Regions from separate parts of the Dorea hominis genome, predicted to be linked through region 2. Evidence: a T-box and tRNA genes for the amino acid it is inferred to sense, from the RefSeq annotation. Region 2 holds a T-box; the other holds one or more tRNA genes.

Region 1 (5,697 bases), on a different contig from region 2:
CGTGGTGTCGGATTCGGCGCACTTTTGGGATTGGATGATTTCCGCAAAGATGCATTTGCAACCGGATATCATGCATATTTATTACAGAGAAAATATCCACATGCAGAAATTGCATTTTCCTGTCCACGGTTGCGTCCGATCATCAATAACGACCGGATCAACCCGATGGATGTGCATGAGACACAGCTGTTGCAGGTTGTTTGCGCATATCGTCTCTTTATGCCATTTGCAAGCATTACCGTATCAACAAGAGAGTGCGCACGCGTGCGAGATCATCTCGTAGGTATTGCGGCTACTAAGATTTCTGCAGGAGTCAGCACCGGAATCGGAAGCCATGTGGAAGACATCGAGGACAAAGGCGATGATCAGTTTGAAATTTCTGATGGCAGAAGTGTGAAGGAAGTTTATGATGCATTGCTGAAAAATGATTTGCAGCCGGTCATGAGTGATTATATTTATGTATAGAGAATTATAAGATATAAAGAGATTATATTTTCGTAAAGAAATAAAATGCACGAAGCGATTATATTTTATGTGTGAACAAGTAAAAGATATAAAGAGATTATAGTATGTGTAAAGAAATAAAAAATACGGATGATAGATGTACAAATGAGAAAGTGCAAGGGTTTCATGTAGTTGCAGTGACAAACCGTACATTAAGCAAGAGACCATATTTAGAACAGATCCGAAAAATTTGTGAATGGGGACCGGATGCCATAATTTTGCGGGAAAAAGATCTGACCGAAAAAGAATATAAAGATCTTGCAGAGAAAGTGCTGGCAATCTGCAAAGAGTATCAGGTTCCATGTATTTTGCATACATTCTATCAAGTGGCGATGGAATTGCCGTGTGACGGCCTTCATTTGCCACTGCCATTGTTACGGGAAGTGACGGCTGGGAAAAGTGCATCTGGGCGGTGGAGAGAAAAATTTGCGAAACTTGGCACTTCTGTACATTCTGTAGAAGAGGCCATAGAAGCAGAAAAACTCGGTGCAACCTACATAACAGCAGGGCACATTTACGCTACAGACTGCAAAAAAGGGCTACCGCCGAGAGGATTGCTCTTTTTACGAGAAGTCTGTGAAGCTGTGGATATTTCTGTATATGGAATCGGTGGAATAAAATTCCACATGGACCAGTGGATAGAATTGGGAAAATGTGGAGCAATTGGTGGGTGTATCATGTCTGGCATGATGAAAATGTAAAAAACCGCAAAAGGGGACGGGGATTTTCTAGAAAATCCCCGTCCCCTTTTGCGGTTGCACCTGTCCCTTTTTAGAAAATCCCCGTCCCCTTTTCTAACCTGCTAAATGCATCAGGTTGATTAAAAGGATCCAACTAAGTCCGTAATAGGATACGACGGCAACAAGGTCGTTGACGGTTGTAATAAGTGGCCCGGATGCGACAGCCGGATCGACATGTATTTTCTTGAAGAAAAGAGGAATACATGTGCCAACGGCGCCGGAAATAACCATTGCCAATAACAGTGAAGCACCGATACAGCCAGAGACTGCATAGGCGAACAGGAAACTCTTTCCTTTGAAAAGTGCAATATACAATCCGATTAATACAAAGGACAGAACACCAAGGATGAAACCATTGGAAAATGCAATTTTCATTTCTTTTAATACAAGTTCAAATTTTTGTTTTCCGGTTAATGACTCGTCCATGAGGACACGAATCGTAACAGCAAGCGACTGTGTACCGACATTTCCGGCCATATCCAAAATCAGTGACTGGAAACACATAATTAATGTAAGCTGGCTTACAACTGTTTCAAATAATCCGACAACAGAAGAAACAACCATGCCAAGACCTAACAGAACCAGAAGCCACGGAAGTCGCTTTTTAATACTCTCGCGCAATGGCTCTTTCAAATCTTCTTCGGCGGTCAATCCGGCGAACTTTGCATAGTCTTCACCCATCTCGTCATCAACCAGGTCTACCATACTCTGGGATGTGATGACACCTAGCAGTTTGTTTTCATTGTCAAGAATCGGGATAGAATCCTCGGAATAATCTTTTAACTTTTCAATACAATCATCAATCAGTTCATTTCCATATACATAAGGATAAGACGTTACGATCAAGTCTTCCAACGGCTGATCCTGTCTTGCGATGATCAGATCTTTCAGATCCATAGCACCATAAAAAGTCTGTTTGTCTGTCACCATAAATATAGTAGAAATATTATCATTTTTTGCCGCCTGGTCAATAAGGCTACTCATTGCCTGCTTGACCGTGAGATTTTCACGGATCATGATGCAGTTGGTTGTCATTTTGCTACCGATTTCTTCCTCGTCGAAAGAAGCAATAACGGCGATGTCTTTTCTGGCATCATCATCCATCAGTTCGATAAAAAGATTCTTTTTGTCTTTTGGAACCATCTGCAAAACATCTACAACGGCATCTGTTTCCATTGCAGACAAAATTAACGCCGCTTTTTTGACATCAATTTCATTCAAATATTCTGCTGCTTCTTTTTCATCGGTGTGTTCAAAGATATCAGAAAGCATATCCAGGTCGAGAATACGACAAAGTTTGACACGCTCTTTTACGGTCAGTTCCGGAAAAACTTCTGCGAGATCATTCTCGTGGTAGTCTTCCAGTTTGTTTCGCATAATCCCCGGAGAGGTGTTGCTCCGGATGATTTTTAGAATCTCCGGTGTGTAATTCTGTGTTTTATTTTCCATTTTTACCTCCAAGTTGCTGTGTGATTTTCAGTTGTTTAAATATCCTTAAGAAATGAATTTGTGCTGTCTTAAGAAATGAAAATCAGGGCATGGAAAATAGAATCAAAAATTATAGAAAACAACAGCATCGACTGTTGCTTGTTTCCGATTCTATATTCTTACTTCGCCCGTGACTATCACAACCGTCCATGCTGTTCACCTGCCTTTAAAATAATTTTAGAAATGATTGTTGGAATTATTGCGAAAATTGCAAAATCTTCCGTAGAATATTATAGCCTTTTCGATAATGAGGCGCAAGTGCTTTTGTATGTAAGAAAGAAAATTTACATCGTTTTAACAGAGATATATTCTTAATAATTCAAAAAAACAAACAAAAAAAGTGAGAAAATGTGATTTGTGATTGACGGAAAATGTGGAAAGTAGTATTATGTTCCTATAAACCTACTGAAAGAATATGTTATAAAAATGGAGGGCATTAAGAAATGGCAAGAGTAGCATTTACAAATGAAAAAGAAGCTACAGGAAAAGAACTGGAAGCTTATCTTGAGTTAAAGAATCAGGGAAAATTAACAAATATGAAAGAAGCACTGCTTCAGGATTATGCAACATATGACGCATTTATGGGATGGTATACATCATGGAACAGACTGGTTGAAATTATTGGACAGCGTGCAGCAATTGTTTATGCACATTCTGTATCTTCAACAAACGGATGCCTTCTGTGCTCCTTATTCTTCGTAAGCGATTTAGCAGAGATCGGAATTGATCCATCTAACTTTGAACCAACTGAGAAAGAAGCACTTCTGAAGAGTCTTGCAGAGCAGATCGTTAAGAACCCTACAAAAGTATCTGACGAGACATTTACAGAGTTAAAGAAATATTACACTGACAAAGAGATTGTAGTTATTGTTGGATTTGCATGCCAGATGATGGCAACAAACAATTTCAACTCTGTATTACAGATCGATGTTGACCAGAGACTGCTCCCAATCCAGGACAAGTTTGAGCCTGCAACATGGAGAGATGCTATTAAATAAGTTTCGCAGGAAAATAGTAAGAGAACGAAAAAGACTTCATTTTTGGGCGTGCCCAGGGTGAAGTCTTTTTGCTTTGTTCGCCAAATACAGATCCTTGTGCAAGCACAAATCTGTACTTGGCTCATCGTATACACAGAGATAAGATATGCTCTCGAGAATCTTGCTCTGATTAGTGGTCGTTAAATGCTGTCATGCAAATATGATGCATTTGCTTCGTTACAATAACAAAAAAACTCTTGATTACTCAAGAGTTCTTATCGCTAGTGCGGAGAAAGGGACTTGAACCCTCACAGGATTAACTCCCACTAGAACCTGAATCTAGCGCGTCTGCCATTCCGCCATCTCCGCTCGCTGACAAAAAGTATAATATCACATTCTGGCAGATAATGCAAATGTTTTTTTGTATTATTTGAAAAAATATGAAAATTTTTATTTGCACTCAATTGCAAAACGAAAGTCCATACTTTTTATCCCATGCTTAATGGACTTCAATTCCATTGACTTCCAGATGTTCATCAATCGGAATAACGAGACATTTCCGCCCGTCAATTTCTCGGGTTTCAACGAGATCAGACCGCTCCGGGTTTACTTTCAGAACAATATCCGGAGTTTCAATCTGGAAAGTCTTTGTGCTTGCAATATTGGCGGCAAGTAATGTCTGTTTTTCGCCGACCACTTCCTCAAACTCCTCATCGAAAGTTTCGAGATGTTCCTGGGAAGCGCCGCTTCTGGCAAGAAGATTCTTCATTTCCGGTTTGCCGAGTTCTAGCGGTTCCGGTGTTTCTTTGGCTTCTTCGATCATTTCATTCAGATTATCGTGAATATTTCTTACAACTTCATAATCACAATCTTCCCCCAGTGTGTCACTGATGATCGTTTGGAAAGATGCTTTCTGATCTTTTGCGGTAAGTGGGATCTGGCTTCCGAGAACATTTTCAATGAAGTCCGGCTGCAGCTCTTCTGGTTTCTTGGAGTAATACAGAACTCCGTGAAGATCACTTGCGCGGTCATTAAATGCCGGGAAGAGGAAACCTTTGACAGGTAATTCCACAAACCAGTCGCGGATACGGTCTTCAATATTGTTCGTCTCTGCATTGTATGTAAGTCCCGCTTTGGTAAGATTTACTGGACAGATACTGCACATGATATGTTCATATACAGTATCGGAAGCATCGAACATCTCCAGACCGTCTGAAGATTTGCCCGGCACATCATAGACCGCATGGATCAGTATGATGTAATAATTTTCCGGGTAAATATAATTTTCAATGACCTTATCGTAAAATTCCTCAACCAGAAGATCATCGGTAAGCTTGCTGTCACGGAGCTTTAAGAGAAATTCCTGCGTTCCACCCGGCATCTCCTGCTCTGTCGGAAATTCCATGTTCATCAGATTTTTCCCAAGTGTTCCGGATAACGTATGTTTGAAAATATCAAAATATTTGAAGGCTTCTTCTTCCGGCATGGAAAGAAAAGCCTTTTTCAGTTCTGTCTTTTTTTCTTTCTCGTGATCCACATAGCAGCCGCAAATACGTGTAATTGCACAGTTTTCCGGCGTGAACTGCTTGCGGATTTCCAGTACTTCTTTCTTGTTCATAGGTCATACACTCCCTTTTTCAGACTGACTTCAATGTTAGCATATCATGACTTTGTTTACAAGTTTGCAGTGTCAAAATAGATGAATACAGGAGTGGAAAGTGCGGTGGAAATTATGTGATTTTTATAACAAAAAAGAGAAAGAAAATAAGTAGAACGGCGTACAGAAAAAGATTGTAAAGAGAGGTGAGAAAACGTATAATAAGAAGTAGATATGTGTCAAAAAATAGAAAAGAGAGGGTAAAAAAATGGGAAATATCTTTGACATTTTAGGACCGGTTATGATCGGTCCATCAAGCTCCCACACAGCAGGTGCAGCGCGCATCGGTCTTATTGCAAGACAATTGTTCGGGAGACAGCCTGAGAAAGCT
Region 2 (5,697 bases):
TTCTTTTGTGCCATTACAGTCCAAATGAAGACAGTCTTCAATACTTGGGACATCGGTAAGTGTTCTTATAAAAATTTAGGATTCTACAATCCATCTACAGTATCAGTAGAGGAATCCGTTGTACCTGTCGAGTCTGTTGTGCCGCTGCCGGAAGAATCCGATGCGCTGTCCGGCGAACTATCCGTGGAACTGTCTGAGCCGGCATCTGATGAAGTGTCAGATGTGGTATCTGTCGTTCCGGAAGTAGAATCGGAACTGTCGCTTGCAGGTGTTTTAAATTCTCCGTTTGCAATCGCTTCGTTATAGTTTTTAATCAGATCCAGAAGTGCCTGATTCTGATCTCCTTCTAGTGGTGTCGGGCAATAATCGTTGCGTACTGATGTGGAAGAGATTGAGCAAGGAATGATATTTTCTTTCGCATTTTTCTGAACTTTTCCCTTTTTGAAAGAGAATGTCTGCTGATAGATCATCGTATTCTTATCAGCTGGGTTGGAGTTTCCGCCAAAACAAAAGTTTCCAAGACTGTAGACAATGGATTTGCCTTTGTAGTATTCAATACCCTGCAAAACATGTGGGTGATGTCCGATAACGAGGTCAGCACCCTGATCTACTGCCAGGTGTGCAAGTGTCTGCTGGTTCGTGTCCGGACTGGTTTCTTTTTCCGTTCCCCAGTGGAAATTTGCAATGATCAGATTTGCGCCGTGTTCTTTTAAAGCCTGGATATTCTGTTTTACCTGTTCTTCGCGATCCAGATGATCATTCAGTTCATAAATACCGGTAAGTCCGACTTTGATCTTGCCGATTTTAATGATATCAACGGTATCGTATCCGAATGGAGCGATACCGGCATCGGTCAGGTTTTTGATTGTATCGGTATAACTCTGTTCGCCGTAATCAGAGCTGTGATTGTTCGCTGTATTGGCAGCTTCTACCGAATTGTTTGACAGAATCTGTGCATATTCCGGTGGCGCCTTGAAGGCGTAACTTTTATTTTCTCTCGTTGTCTCTGTAGTCAGTGTTCCTTCAAAATTCACAATAGAAAGATCATCCTTTTCCAGAATGGATTTTACATTTTTGAAGAAATAATCAGCGCCGTATTGATTATAGTAAGCCGGCAGGCTGGTCGAAGAATCAAAATGTTCATCTGTACCAAGTGTACAATCTCCCATGGAACTTATAGTCAGGGAAGTTGTGGAAGGATTACTCTTTCCTTTGATCGTAAATTCATTCACGGTTACACCGGAAGTGTCAATTGAAGGTGCCTTCTTTTTCTGAGCTGTCTGTTCCGTCTTCGGACTGGAGCCGGTAATTGCATGTACAATTGCTTTGATTCCGGAAAAGATTCCAAAGCAGATCAGAAGCAGAATCAGAATTACAACAGCGCGTCTGACGTGAAGATAGATTCTTCTAAGCTTCCGTCGGCGGCGCCTCAGTCTTTGTCTTTCGTTCTTGTCCATTGTTTGTTCCTCTTTTTCATTCTTTTAAATAAGCGTTATAATGCGCATCCTGCCGGAGGTTTTTTACATGATGGGGAATGCAATTTCCTATCATATAAAAACAGGCAGCTTCTGAATACAAAAAGCCGCCTGCTGTTGTCCTGATCAGATCATTAATTTAAAAATGTGCAACCGTCAGTATTAACTGCGGATAAATCGTCTTTGGCAGCACTGATGCTTACATAAAAGTCAATGTTGCATTCGCTAGAGAGTTTTTTCAGTCGTTCGATAAATTCCGGAATATTTTCCAGAGAAATGTCAGCATGTTTTAAAATACCATCGATAAAGATACACTCGATATCATGGTTAGAACTGTACATACCATATAAGAATCCGATATATTCATCTGTGTTAGTAATTGTTGGAAAATCATCCATACAGATTGTACGGATATCAAATGCTACACTTGCTGTGTCGCGATGTGTTTTTTTGATAAAAACAACATTTCCGTTGCATCTCTTAGCCTGCGCATTAGCCTGCTCAATCATTGTTTGTGTTTTTCCGCTGCCTTTTGGGCCTGTTAATAAATTTACCATGGCAAACTCTCCTTTATGTATCAGATTTACTGAATAATATCAGTATGAGTACTTGAGCTTATTATACACGAAATGACGAAAAGGAACAACTATTTTTTAGATTTTTATATAAAATTCTGAAAATTGTACATACGACTTGACAACTGAAAAAACGTACACTAAACTAAACCGCATGAAAGCAAAGGCGCTTCGAGATTATTCTCGAAGCGCCTTTGCTTTCTGATAATCATTACAGGGATAAAGAACACAAAGGTGTGTTTTTTTGTATGTCGGCGACAGAAATCCATGCCTTTCTTTATTTCATGATTTTTCAGACAGGTAATGAGAGAAGGAGGACGATTATGACAAAAGAGATAATGACAGCAGTTACAATGACGATCGTGTTTAAAGTGGTCGATAGAACATTGGGACTTCGGGTTTCGGAAGAAGAGGAAATTATCGGTCTGGATGCAACGGAACATGGACTTTCTTCTGCTTATGCAGGATTCAGTTTAATGGATGTTACAGGCGCAGGTATGAATGTAAATGAAAATACAGAACTTGGTGAGAGCGATTATGATGCGGCATCAGAAGTACAGCGTGCAGCGGCAGTGAAGGTAACTACGCCTGTAGATGCAGAGACAGGTATTCATAAAGTTGTAATTATTGCAAAACTTTCCCGTTATGAAAAACTGAAAAATGCATTAAATACACTTGGCGTAACCGGAATGACTGTAACACAGGTTATGGGATGCGGTATCCAGAAAGGCGCCGGAGAAAAATATCGTGGTGTAGAAATGGATGTAACAGTGCTTCCGAAGGTAAAAGTTGAAGTAATAATAGGAAGTATTCCGGTTGAAAAAGTAGTAGAAACCGTAAAGAAAACATTATATACAGGACGTGTCGGAGATGGCAAGATCTTTGTTTACAACGTACAGAAAGTCATTAAAGTCCGTACCGGAGAAGAAGATCTGGATGCGCTGAAAGATGTAGAATAAAAAATATCGTTTTGGAGTGGTGCAATCTTAAGATAGGGGTTGACTTATTTTAACATTCTTCATATAATAGATGGGAATAACGCAGAAACGTTGAAGAGGAATATTAAGAGATCATCGTTTTTCAGAGAGCTGTCGGTTGGTGTGAGACAGCAAGCGTAATCTCCCAACTCGCCTCGGAGTTCTATTATTGAACAGGAGTAGATAATAGCGGGTCTTCCCGTTACAGAAGTGAATGAGTGCATCCGGTATATCCGGGTGAAGAAGAGTGGTACCACGGAAATCAAGCCTTTTCGTCTCTTAGAGATGAGGAGGCTTATATTTTTATATAATAAGAATTTCAGTTTCTATTATACAAAAAGCCTCCGGCAGGCTCTGAAGGTGGAAATCAAACATAAAAAGTTATTTAGAAAACAGGAGGAATGGAAAGATGTCAAAGATCCCTTATAATCATAAGGCAATCGAGAAAAAATGGCGCGAAAACTGGGAAAAGAACCCGGTCAATGTGACAACGAACGATGACGGAAGCAAAAGAGAGAAATATTATTGTCTGGATATGTTCCCATATCCATCAGGAAATGGACTTCATGTAGGACACTGGAGAGGTTATGTAATCTCTGATGTATGGAGCCGTTATAAATTGCAGCAGGGCTATTACATCATTCATCCGATGGGATGGGATGCATTCGGACTTCCGGCTGAGAACTATGCAATTAAGATGGGTGTACATCCGTCTATTTCCACAGAAGCAAATATTAAAAATATCAAGAGACAGATCAACGAGATCGCAGCTTTATATGACTGGGATCGTGAAGTAAATACAACAGATCCGAATTTCTATAAGTGGACACAGTGGATTTTCGTGAAGATGTTCAAAGAGGGCCTTGCATATGAGAAAGAGTTCCCAATCAACTGGTGCCCGTCCTGCAAGACAGGTCTTGCAAACGAAGAAGTTGTAAATGGTAAATGTGAACGCTGCGGAGCAGAAGTTACCAAGAAGAATCTGCGGCAGTGGATGTTAAAAATCACAGCATATGCAGACCGACTTTTAAATGATCTGGACAAATTAGACTGGCCTGAGAAAGTTAAGAAGATGCAGACCGACTGGATTGGTAAATCTTATGGTGCAGAAGTTGACTTCCCGGTAGAAGGAAGAGAAGAAAAGATCACAGTATATACAACCAGACCAGATACATTATATGGAGCAACCTTTATGGTACTGGCTCCGGAGCATGAACTTGCAAAGAGTCTGGCTACAGATGAGACAAGAGAAGAAGTTGAGAAGTACATTTACGATGCATCCATGAAGTCTAATGTAGACCGTATGCAGGATAAGGAAAAGACAGGTGTATTTACAGGAAGTTATGCAATCAACCCGTTAAATGGCGAGAAGACACCAATCTGGTTATCTGATTATGTACTTGCAGATTATGGTACAGGAGCAATCATGTGTGTACCGGCTCACGATGACCGTGACTTTGAATTTGCAACAAAATTCGGCATCCCGATCATCCAGGTTATCGCAAAAGACGGAAAAGAAATTGAAAATATGACAGAAGCATACACAGAAGCTTCCGGAACAATGATTAATTCCGGTGAGTGGAATGGTATGGAATCTTCTGTACTGAAAAAAGAAGCACCACACATTATCGAAGAACGTGGAATTGGTCGAGCTACTGTTAATTACAAACTGCGTGACTGGGTATTCTCACGTCAAAGATACTGGGGAGAACCAATCCCGATCGTACACTGTCCAAAATGTGGTAATGTTCCGGTACCGGAAGAAGAACTACCGTTACGTCTGCCGGATGTAGAGTCCTACGAGCCGACAGGAACAGGAGAATCTCCGCTTGCTGCAATTGACGAGTGGGTAAATTGTAAATGCCCGCAGTGTGGCGCTGATGCGAAGAGAGAGACAAATACAATGCCACAGTGGGCCGGATCTTCATGGTATTTCTTGAGATATGTAGATAACCATAACGATAAGGAATTAGTATCCAGAGAGAAAGCAGACGCAATGCTTCCGGTAGATATGTATATCGGTGGTGTGGAACATGCGGTACTGCATCTTTTATACTCCCGTTTCTATACCAAATTCCTTTGTGATATTGGAGTGATTGACTTTGATGAGCCATTCCACAAATTGTTCAACCAGGGAATGATTACAGGTAAGAACGGTATCAAGATGAGTAAATCCAAGGGAAATGTTGTATCTCCTGACGATCTTGTAAGAGATTACGGATGCGATTCCCTGAGAATGTATGAACTTTTTGTAGGACCACCGGAGTTAGATGCTGAGTGGGATGACCGTGGTATTGACGGAGTAAACCGTTTCCTGAAGAGATTCTGGAATCTGGTTATGGACAGCAAAGATGCAAACATCGAAGCTACCAAAGAGATGATCAAAGAACGTCATAAGCTTGCAAAAGATATCACAACCCGTCTGGAAAGCTTCAGCCTGAATACAGCGATTTCCGGATTTATGGAGCATAATAACAAACTGATCGAGATTGCGAAAAAAGCAGGCGGAATCGATACAGAGACATTATCTACAATGGCAGTACTGCTTTCACCATTTGCACCTCATATCGCAGAAGAAGTTTGGGAGCAGTTAGGTCATGAAGGCAGTGTATTCAAAGCCGGATGGCCAACATACGATGAAGAAGCCATGAAAGATGATGAAATCCAGGT

What was found. A T-box is a leader RNA that pairs with one kind of tRNA and senses whether it is charged. The one in region 2 lies ahead of leuS (leucine--tRNA ligase), so its partner is inferred to be a tRNA-Leu.
Region 1: it has a tRNA-Leu gene. The T-box ahead of leuS (leucine--tRNA ligase) is inferred to sense a tRNA for this amino acid. The anticodon was not compared.

Annotation. Positions count from the first base shown of each region.
Region 1 is NZ_JACOOY010000009.1:33,532-39,228, reverse strand. Features, by position in the region: gene thiH (2-iminoacetate synthase ThiH) at 1-465, shown strand, start outside; gene H8S07_RS08390 (thiamine phosphate synthase) at 570-1,205, shown strand; gene mgtE (magnesium transporter) at 1,299-2,693, opposite strand; gene H8S07_RS08380 (carboxymuconolactone decarboxylase family protein) at 3,176-3,730, shown strand; tRNA gene H8S07_RS08375 (tRNA-Leu) at 3,995-4,078, opposite strand; gene H8S07_RS08370 (DUF4317 domain-containing protein) at 4,209-5,327, opposite strand; gene sdaAB (L-serine ammonia-lyase, iron-sulfur-dependent subunit beta) at 5,575-5,697, shown strand, end outside.
Region 2 is NZ_JACOOY010000008.1:6,801-12,497, reverse strand. Features, by position in the region: gene H8S07_RS07550 (CapA family protein) at 84-1,457, opposite strand; gene H8S07_RS07545 (ATP-binding protein) at 1,610-2,032, opposite strand; partial or broken gene H8S07_RS14630 (P-II family nitrogen regulator) at 2,392-3,009, shown strand; T-box leader at 3,091-3,310, shown strand; gene leuS (leucine--tRNA ligase) at 3,437-5,697, shown strand, end outside.